DNA from 2 places in the Devosia sp. genome. Region 1 is predicted to be linked to the other one. Evidence: predicted binding sites of a transcription regulator. Region 1 holds the regulator's gene; the other holds the start of a gene.
What was found. The regulator PhoB, encoded in region 1, activates phosphate uptake and scavenging genes when phosphate is short. The targets are predictions, from matches to a motif close to TGTCATNNANCTGTCAT.
Positions count from the first base shown of each region.

Region 2: a site for PhoB is predicted at 3,282-3,298, ahead of KIT02_RS09070 (PhoX family phosphatase). Genes of this name have one in related genera too.

Region 1 is NZ_CP075529.1:1,390,808-1,395,948, forward strand. It holds gene pstB (phosphate ABC transporter ATP-binding protein PstB) at 1-344, shown strand, start outside; gene phoU (phosphate signaling complex protein PhoU) at 362-1,072, shown strand; gene phoB (phosphate regulon transcriptional regulator PhoB) at 1,228-1,929, shown strand; gene KIT02_RS06810 (iron chaperone) at 1,959-2,315, opposite strand; gene KIT02_RS06815 (phosphotransferase) at 2,525-3,250, shown strand; gene KIT02_RS06820 (LacI family DNA-binding transcriptional regulator) at 3,388-4,401, shown strand; gene KIT02_RS06825 (beta-L-arabinofuranosidase domain-containing protein) at 4,437-5,141, shown strand, end outside.
Region 2 is NZ_CP075529.1:1,863,316-1,868,456, reverse strand. It holds gene tkt (transketolase) at 1-282, opposite strand, end outside; gene KIT02_RS09080 (DUF4164 family protein) at 524-814, shown strand; gene zapA (cell division protein ZapA) at 815-1,192, shown strand; gene KIT02_RS09070 (PhoX family phosphatase) at 1,230-3,212, opposite strand; RNA gene ssrS (6S RNA) at 3,447-3,604, shown strand; gene KIT02_RS09060 (5-formyltetrahydrofolate cyclo-ligase) at 3,627-4,214, shown strand; gene KIT02_RS09055 (TIGR00282 family metallophosphoesterase) at 4,211-5,035, shown strand.

The DNA of each region.
Region 1 (5,141 bases):
AGGATCGCCTCAATGAACCGGGAACGGGCCTCTCCGGCGGCCAGCAGCAGCGCCTGTGCATTGCCCGCGCCATTGCCGTGGGGCCCGAAGTGATCCTGATGGACGAGCCCTGTTCAGCTCTCGACCCCATCGCCACCGCCATCATCGAAGAGTTGATCGACGAGCTGCGGGCCAATTACACCATCGTCATCGTCACCCACTCGATGCAGCAGGCCGCCCGCGTCAGCCAGAAGACCGCCTTCTTCCACCTGGGCAACCTGATCGAGCAGGGCGAAACCGAAGACATCTTCACCAATCCGGTGAACAAGCAGACCCAGGACTATATCATGGGCCGCATCGGCTGATCGGGAGAGGAAATCAAATGCCCAATACCGGCACCGACCACATCGTCACCTCCTATAACGAGGAACTCCTGTCCCTCGCCCAATCCATTGCGGAAATGGGCGGGCAGGTAGAGGTAGCCATCGAAAATGGCACCCGCGCCTTGCTGAAACTCGATCGCGAACTGGCCGATGTCACCATCATCGCCGATCAGCGCATCGACGACATGCAGCGCAAGATCGACGACATGGCCGTATCCATGATCGCCCGGCGCCAGCCAATGGCCTCGGACCTGCGGGCGATCATCACCGCCATTCACGTTGCCAACGATCTCGAACGCATCGGCGACATGGCCAAGCAACTGGCGCGCCGCTCGCTCAAGCTCGAAGGCATCAACCTGCAGCCCACATTCTACAACGGCGTCAAGAACATGACGGCGCTGGTCCTGCGCCAGGTCAAGGACGCGCTCGACGCCTATGGCAATCGCGAAGCCGATGCGTCGGTGGAGGTGTGCAATCGCGACGATGAAGTCGATGCGATGCACACCTCGCTGTTCCGCGAATTGCTGACCTACATGCTGGAAGACCCGCGCAACATCACCACCTGCACGCACCTGCTGTTCTGCGCCAAGAACCTGGAACGCATCGGCGACCACGCCACCAATATCGCCGAGCGCGCCTATTACCTGGCCACCGGCAAGCAGCTCACGGCCGATGTCCAGCAATTGCAACGGACGCAGATCAAGGCCTGACCTACAGGCCCGGCACACCAGTAGACCTCATCCTGAGCCTGTCGAAGGACGAGGTCGTGCCAATAAACTATCGATTGCTCGACCTCGTGGTTCGACAGGCTCACCATGAGGTCTTCGAGCCAGCGGTGAATTGCGCTCAAAGGGAGCACGTCCATATGCCCGCGACTATTCTTGTTGTCGAAGACGAAGGCGATATCGCCCTGCTGTTGCGCTACAACCTGGAAGCGGAAGGCTTCCGGGTGGTCACCGCCGAAACCGGCGACGAAGCCCAGCACGCCATCGCCGAAAAGCTGCCCGACCTGATCCTGCTCGATTGGATGCTGCCCGAAATTTCTGGCATCGAACTCTGCCGGCGCCTGCGAGCCCGCGAGGAAACCAGCCGTGTGCCGATCATCATGTTGACGGCGCGCGGCGAGGAAGAGGAGCGGGTGCGCGGCCTGACCACCGGCGCAGATGACTATGTCGTCAAGCCGTTCTCGGTGCCGGAACTGCTGGCCCGCATCAATTCACTATTGCGCCGCGCCAACCCCAACCTGGTCACGGCCGCCCTGAAGGTCGGCGATCTGGAGCTAGACCGGACCACCCACCGGGTGCGCCGCGCCAATCGCGACGTGCACCTGGGCCCCACCGAATATCGCTTGCTCGAATATCTCATGCGCCACCCCGGCCGCGTCTATTCGCGCGAGCAGTTGCTCGACGGGGTCTGGGGCAATGACGTTTATGTCGATGAGCGGACTGTGGACGTCCATATCGGCCGGTTGCGCCGCGCCATCAATCGCGGCCGCGAATCCGACCCCATCCGCACCGTTCGCGGCGCCGGCTACGCCTTTGACGAGCGCTTCGCGGCGACGGCCTGAGGCCGCGGCGACCGGGCCACGCGAGTGTCCTAGACTCCAAGTGCCTCGCGTGATGCCAGAGCCAGGGCAACTACGAGATCATCGGGGATAGGCTTTGCCGGTGAGAAGGTGACCCCGGTCTTGCTGGCCTTGAGCCCGGCTGCGGCGATTGCCTCGGCCTGGGCGGCAATCGCCCCCTTGTCGACATAGAGGCCGCATTGCTTGCTGAATGCACCGTAGCCGGCAATCATCGACTTGCCGGAGGCGAACCCCGGCATGTTGTATTGCATGACCTCTTCCGCGTCGGGCAACGTCTTGGCCAGAAGGATCCTGAGCTGCGCGAGCATCGGACGAAGCGCCTCCGATGCGGCAGCAATGTAGGCGTCGTGGTCGGCTGGTCCGGTCATGCTGCACTATCGGCCATTGCACAGATCGAGGCAACCAGAGGCGCATGCGTCCTGAACCTTTTCCGATGGTCCAAGGCCATACACGCTGCTACCACAAGGCGCCGAAACGTGGAGAACCGGCATGGCCCAATTTGCTCATGGAATGATGCAATCCCTCGGTGGCCTTGCCGGCCACGAGCGCCTCGACGACGAAACGGTGTGCCTGAGCTATGTCCCTGCCTGACGATACCGCTGACCAGACTGAAACCCTCCTCACCGGCGGTCAGGTCAATCACGTGGTCCGCATCGGCGATACGGTGCGCCGTGCCACCGGACGCGATATGTCGCGCCAGCACGCGCTCTTTGCGCATCTGGCTGCCAAGGGATTTGCCGCGACACCGCGATTTCTCGGACACGACGAAAAGGGCCGGGAAATCCTGAGCTTCGTGCCCGGTGAAGTCCTGTTCGAGAAGGACGACTTCTCGGACACCCAACTGATTGCCGCCGCCCGGCTCCTGCGCGCCTATCACGACGCCACCGTGGATTTTCCGCCCGTTCAAGAGGCCTGCGGCGAGGTCATGTGCCACAATGACTGGACACCGGCCAACACCACCTTTGTCGACGATCTGCCCGCGGGCATGATCGATTTCGACACGGCCATGCCGGGAACGCGGCTGTGGGACCTCACCTATTCCACATGGATGTGGCTGGGTCTCAACGAGCCGGTCTGGACTGCCGAAGACCAGCGGCGGCGTCTCGTCCTGTTCGTCAGTGCCTATGGCCACCCCACCTGCACCCCGCATCTGGTTGCCGCCTGCCTGCCGTCGCGCCAGGCCGGCCGCATTCATGTGGCGCGTCAGAAAGGCATGCATGCCGCCGTCACCTGGGCCGAAAATGCCATGGCCTGGACGCTGGACAACATCACCGAACACTTTCAACCATCCGGCCTCACCTGACCGCTTGCAGCCGCCAGATCGCCGCGATACGATGATCGCGGAAAAGCTTTTCCGATCTCCGTCATGGCACGCCCGTCCTCCCAAGGCTCCGGCGCCATACATTTCGGAAAAGCTTTTCCCAGTCTAGCGAGCACCCCGTGACCGACACCTTGAACCGCACCACTCTCCGCGACGTCGCCCGCAAGGCGGGCGTGAGCCTCGGCACGGCGTCCAAGGCGCTCAACAAGTCTGGCACTCTGCGGGCGGAAACCCGCGAAAAAGTCCTTGTGGCAGCGCGCGAGCTCGGTTTCCGGCCCAATGACCTGGCCCAGGCCCTGCATCGCGGGCAGAGTTATACGGTTGGCCTGATCTCCAATGACAGCTTCGGCCGCTTCACCATGCCGATCATGGAAGGGCTTGAGCGCGTGCTGCATGAAGAGGGCATTGCCCTGTTCATGTGCAATGCCACCGACGACCCGGCGCGCGAACAGCGCCATATCGACCAGTTGCTCGGCAAGCGGGTCGATGGCCTGGTCTTCACCGGCCGCCGCGCCGACCGCCGCGCCGCGCCGGGCGTTGCCCTGGGCGGTGTCCCGGCTCTCTATGTTTTCGCGCAGAGCGATGCGCCGGGCGCCGCCTGTCTGCTGCCGGATGACGAAGGCGGTGCCCGCCTTGCCGTCGCCCATCTGCTCAACACGGGACGGAAGCGTCTCGCCCATGTTTCGGGCCCCGAGGATTTCGAGGCCGTGCGGCTGCGTCGCGCCGGCTTCGAAGCCGCCCTGGCCGAAGTGCATATGCCTGTCCATCCGGACATGATTCTGCACGGCGCCTGGTCCGAGGCCTGGGGCCGCGCGGCCGCACGGGACCTTCTTAACCGAGCTGAACCGCCCGACGCGATCTTTGCCGGAAACGACCAGATCGCCCGTGGCATCCTCGACACGCTGCATGACCGGGGCCTGTCGGTTCCCGGCGAAATCGCGGTCATCGGCTTTGACAACTGGACAATCATGGCCGAGGCCGCGCGTCCCGCGCTGACGAGCATCGACATGAACCTTGATGCACTCGGCGAGGAGGCCGGCCGCAGGATCGTCCGCATGATCCGCGGCGACACCGTGTCGGGCATTACCCGGCTGCCCTGCACCCTGGTTCGCCGCGCCAGCACCACACAATAGCAACGAGGCCCAACAAAAGGGCTGGAGGAGACCAGATGCGCCGCTATTCCCCCGTCGATTTCACCCGCGTGAGCCTCACCGGACAGTTTTGGGCCGAACGCCTGGAAACCGTGCTGACCCGCACGGTGCCGAGCCAGTATGACAAACTGGGCGAGAGCGGCATCCTCGAATCCCTTGAACTCAAGGACCCGCCGCCGCCGCTGCGCATCCCCCGAATGGGCGGCCCCGACGGTCACACCCACCAGGTGTTCTGGGACAGCGATATCGGCAAATGGATCGAAGCGGCCGGCTACGCCCTGCGCCATCGCCGCGACGCGGGACTGGAAGCCAAGGTCGATGCCATCGTCGACCGCCTTGCCGAGGTGCAGATGGCCGATGGCTACCTCAACCTCTGGTATCAGGGCCATGAGATCGACAAACGCTGGACCAATATGCGCGACCGGCACGAACTCTATAATGCCGGCCACCTGCTCGAAGGCGCCATTGCCTATTTCCAGGCCACGGGGCGGCGCAAGCTGCTCGATGTCCTCGAACGCTATCTCGATCATATCCGCACCATGTTTGGCACCGGGCCGAACCAGAAGCGGGGATATTGCGGCCATCAGGAAATCGAGCTGGCCCTGGTCAAGCTCTATCGCCTGACCGGCGAGAGAAAGCAGCTGGACCTGGCCGCCTATTTCATCGACCAGCGCGGCCAGCAACCGCACTATTTCGACGAGGAAGCGGTGGCGCGGGGCGCC
Region 2 (5,141 bases), 470 kb from region 1:
GAAGTTCTTGACCTGGTCGATGGTCATGTCCTGGTAGCCGAGAAGGTAGAGCGAAGAATAGAGCAGCATCGAGCCGTGACCGGCCGAGAGGATGAAGCGGTCGCGATCGGCCCACTGGTGGTCGGCGGGATCGAACTTCATGATCTTGGTGAACAGGACCGTCGCAATGTCGGCGCAGCCCATGGGCAGGCCCGGATGGCCCGAATTGGCCTTCTCGACGGCATCCATCGACAAGGACCGGATGGCATTGGCCAGTTCGTTCTGCTGGGCTGTGTTCGTCATGGGCGGACCGCTCTTTCAGGAAGGCTGGAAATCAAGGGGAGAAACGCCGCTCGGCCTCCTCCCAAAGGCGGGTTGAGGCATAACAGGTTCGGTTTTCCTGTCAATGTCGGCAGGGCCAAAAGCCGTTCGGTCCCGCGCCGGTTTTCCGGGGGTTTTGCGCGGTCACATGGTTGCAAAGGCGCGCCGGGTGGGGCAGGCTGGCCAACGGCGGAATCGAAGCAGCGTGAAAGCGGTAGTGGCGATGAGTGACACGGCGGATGAAGACGGACTGACTTCCGCGACCGCCCGGTTCGACCGCGCCCTGGCCCGGCTGGAAACCGCAAACCGCGACATGGCCCAGCGCCTGCAGCGCCAGCAGCGCATCGATGTCGATGCCCAGAGGCTGGTGCATGAGCGGGCGCGCCTCGCCACCGAACTGGACAAGACTGCGGCCCGGGCCAAGCGCCTGGACGACAGCGCCCACGAGGTGTCGCGACGGCTGGTGGTGGCCATGGAAACGGTCCGCGCCGTGCTGCAGAAGGCGGAGAACTAGGTGCCCGAAGTCAATGTCGAGATCAATGGCCGCAAGTATCGCATGGCCTGCGAAGAGGGTCAGCAGGGCCACCTGATCGGTCTGGCAGAGCGCTTCAATGCCCAGGTCGAGGGCCTCAAGGGTGCCGTCGGGGAAATCGGCGACAATCGCCTCACCGTCATGGCCGGCATAGCCGTGCTCGACGATCTGGCCGAGGCCGAACGGCGCATCAAGGCGCTGGAGGCCCAGGTGACGGACCTGACCCAGGCTGGCCAGGACATTGCCCAGGAGCTCGAGGCCACCGAGGGCCGCTTCGCGCGCAAGCTCACCGAGGCCGCCAAGGCGCTCGAGGGCGTGGCCGACAGCCTCGATCAGGCCGCGCCCATCGCCAAGGGCTGAGCCGCCGCCTCCTGGCGACGGCTCCGGTTTTCAGACCTCAGACAGCGATCTTGCCGCCGCCCTGCTTGGTGATGACCACCACCGAGGGACGGGTCGGCATGGCGTCGTCGAAGTCGGGCCAGCGGGTGGAGAGGTCCTCATAATAGGAGACGCGGCCAAAGCCTTCCCAGTCGTCCCCGCCATCGGCCGGGTGCTGCACGGCGACGAAGGCGGTTTCGTCATCGGGCGTGAACAGCGGGCCGCACATTTCCGCCCCAACCGGCACGCGGAAGAACAGTTTTGAGGTCGCGCGCGCGTCGCCTTCGGTATCGACCGCCCAGAGGCCGTCGGTGCGGCCGGTCGCCGAGGGATTGTTGCCGTCGGTCGAAACCCAGAGGCGCCCCATCGAGTCCACCGCGCAATTGTCCGGCATGCCGAACCAGCCGTTCTCGGTGGTCGCGCTCGAGAAGGTGGCGCCGACTTCGGCAATGGCCGGGTCGCCGCATTTGAGCAGCACTTCCCAGGTGCCGGTGGTCGCGGCGAAATCACCATCGGCCTCGGCGATCTCGATGATGTGGCCGAAGGCGTTTTCGGCCGTGGGATTGGCGGCGTCCACCTGCTCGGCCGTGCGGCGGGTATTGTTGGTCAGCATGACATAGACCTTGCCGTTGACGCCGTTGGGCTGGATGTCTTCGGGGCGGTCCATCTTGGTGGCGCCGAGCAGGTCGGCGGCGCGGCGGGTTTCGATGACGATGTCGGCCTGCGAGGCAAAGCCGTTCGCTTCGGTCAGTGGCCCTTCGCCATGGGTCAGCGGCAGCCATTGGATGGTGCCGTCCTCGGCAAAGCGGGCGACATAGAGCGTGCCCTCGTCGAGCAGGTCCAGGTTGGCAGCGCGGTCGTCGGGATTGTAGGTGCCGGCAGTCACGAACTTATAGACATAGTCGAAGCGCTCGTCGTCGCCGAGATAGAAGACCACGCGGCCATCCTTGTTGAGGATGGATTCGGCGCCTTCATGCTTGAAGCGGCCAAGGGCGGTGCGCTTCTTGGGCACCGAATTGGGGTCCATCACGTCGACCTCGACGATATAGCCGAAGCGGTTGGCCTCGTTGGGCTCCTTGGAGACGTCGAACCGATCGTAGAAATTGGCCCATTCGTAGGAGCCCTCCGGCAGGCCGAGGCGGTCGTAATTGGCGGCTTCGGGGTGATCGGCCGGCAGCTCGCCGCCGAAATAGCCGTGAATATTCTCCTCGGCCATGATGTAGGTGCCCCAGGGTGTCACGCCGCCGGCGCAATTGTTGATGGTGCCGAACACCTTGGTGCCGGAGGGGTCGGCATTGGTCTTGAGCCGGTCATGGCCGGCTGCGGGGCCGGAAATGGCCATCTCGGTGTTGACGGTGATGCGGCGGTTGAGCGCGCCATCGCGCACCACCTGCCACTTGCCATCCACCTTCTTGATCTCGACCACCGTGCCGCCATGGGCGGACATTTCGACATCCACCTGTTCCTTGCTGAGCGGGCTCAGCGTCAGGGCGCCTTCCACCAGGGTGACGAGGCCCGGGAACATCAGGTGCGGATTGGTGTATTCGTGGTTGACCACGAGCAGGCCATGCTCGGACGACCCTTCGAGCGGGATATAGCCGACATAGTCATTGTTGTAGCCGAACTGGCGATCCTGGGCCGCGGCTGTCTGGGCCGTGGGGTCGAATTCGGGCGCGTCGGGGAACAGGCCGTCGCCCCAGCGCAGCAGCACATCGGCATCATAGCCTTCGGCGACGTGGTGGGTCTCGTCGATGCCTGCTTCCACTTCGGTGAACGAAAAGGCCGAGCCCTCGCTGGCTTCGGCGGGGCGGGCGGTCAGCAGCGCCAAGGGGCTGACGGTGGCGGCGATGGCCGAAACGGCCAGCGAGCCCTTGAGGAAACCGCGGCGGGAAAAGCGTGCGCTGATCAATTCACCCATGGTGGGGTTGGACGTCATGTTGCGCGGCTCGGCATCGGCAGCTTCGAGCTGGGACGTCTTGAACAGGCGGGATTGGTCGGTCATCCGAATTGCTCCTTCAACAGCAATAGGTGCGCTCCGGCACCTGAGGCGGCTCTCGCTTAGGAACTGGCGATGACAGTGCGATGACGGCGCGGGCGGAAAATGTGTGCAGGCCGGAGCGGCCCGCTTTGCCGGCCACTGGTGGCCGGCGAGCGGCGATCGCCGCAAAGAGTGATGCAGTGCCGGTGAAAAGCGCGACAACTGGCTTTGCACCGGCGGCGGCAAACGCCTATATCTTGCGCGCTGCCCGGCGCGTGCGGATAATCACATCCCCGGGGCCTTAATCGATCCTAAGGGAGCTGTCCCTGACCGGGCCCGTGGGCTTGGACATACGGCGCCCACCTACGTGAGTAGGTTCCCGGGATCGACTTTCCCACGGCCAGGGCGGCACCGAATCATCTTTGGGCAAGAGGGCGCATGGCGGATCCGCAGATCGAAGAGACCAAGGCAGCCCTGCGCAAGCAGGCCCATGACACCCGCGCTGCGCTGTCCCAGCAAGACCGGGCCGAGGCTTCGCGGCAGGTCGCGAACCTGTTCTTCGAGGACATTGCCTTTGCGCCCGACGACGTCATTGCCGGTTATTGGCGCATCCGCGACGAGCTGGATTGCCAGCCGATCCTGGTGCGGTTGATGGATAGCGGGCAGCGTGTGGTGCTGCCAGTGGTCCAGGGTGATGAAGAGCCGCTCGACCTGCGGGTCTGGGAAGCCGACCAGCCTCTCTATGAAGCCGGGTTCGGCACCCTGGCGCCGTCGGATCTGGCGCCGCGCGCCGTGCCCGATATCGTGCTCATGCCCCTGTTGGGCTTTGACAGCGAGGGGACGCGGCTCGGCTATGGCGGGGGCTATTATGACCGGACCCTGGCGAGCCTCGACAAGAAGCCCTTGCTGGTCGGTCTGGCCTTTGCGGCGCAGGAATTGCCGTTCATCCCGCGGGAAGACCATGACGTGCCGCTCGACGCGGTGGTGACAGAAACGGGTGTCCGCTTCTTCGGTCGCGCCGAATGAGGCTATTGTTTCTGGGTGACGTGGTCGGCCGGTCCGGCCGCGATGGCGTCAGCGAGCACCTGCCGGGGCTGGTTGCGCGCTATGGCTTTGATTTCGTCGTGGTCAATGGCGAGAATGCCAGCCATGGCAAGGGTCTGATCGAAAGCCATTTCCGGGCCCTGAAGGATGCCGGGGCCGACATCATTACCCTGGGTGACCACGCTTTCGACCAGCGCGAGGCATTGAGCTATATCGAGCGCGAGCCGACGCTGATCCGGCCGATCAACTATGCGCCCGGCACGCCCGGGCGCGGCGCCATGCTCACCGAGGGCCGGAACGGCCATCGTGTGTTGGTGGTCAATGCCCTCGGCCGGGTTTTCATGCCGCCGATCGATGATCCCTTCCGGGCGGTGGAGGCGGCCGTCGACAGTGCGCCCCTGGGCGATGTCGCTGATGCCATCATCGTCGATTTTCACACCGAGGCCACCTCGGAAATCCAGGCCATGGGGCACTTCCTCGATGGGCGGGTGAGCCTTGTCGTGGGCACGCACACCCATATCCCCACGGCCGACCACAGGGTGCTGCGGGGCGGCACCGCCTTCATGGCCGATGCCGGCATGTGCGGGGATTTCGACAGCATTATCGGCACCGAAACCGAAGAGCCGCTGAACCGGTTCCTGACAGGCATTCCCAATGGCCGGTTCACGCCCGCCGAAGGTGAGGCAACGCTGTGCGGCGTGGTGGTGGAAACCGACCCGCGCAGTGGCCTGGCCCGTTTCGTCGCGCCGCTGCGCGTCGGCGGCGTTCTGGCCGAGACCCTGCCGGATTTTCCACCGCTCTAAGCGCAGGCGACATTTCCCCTTGCCGTTGGCGCCGATCTGGGATCGGATCGGGGTGTTGCGCCTGGGGCGCAGGTTGTGGGTCGATGATGCGGAGAAGAGCCCCGGA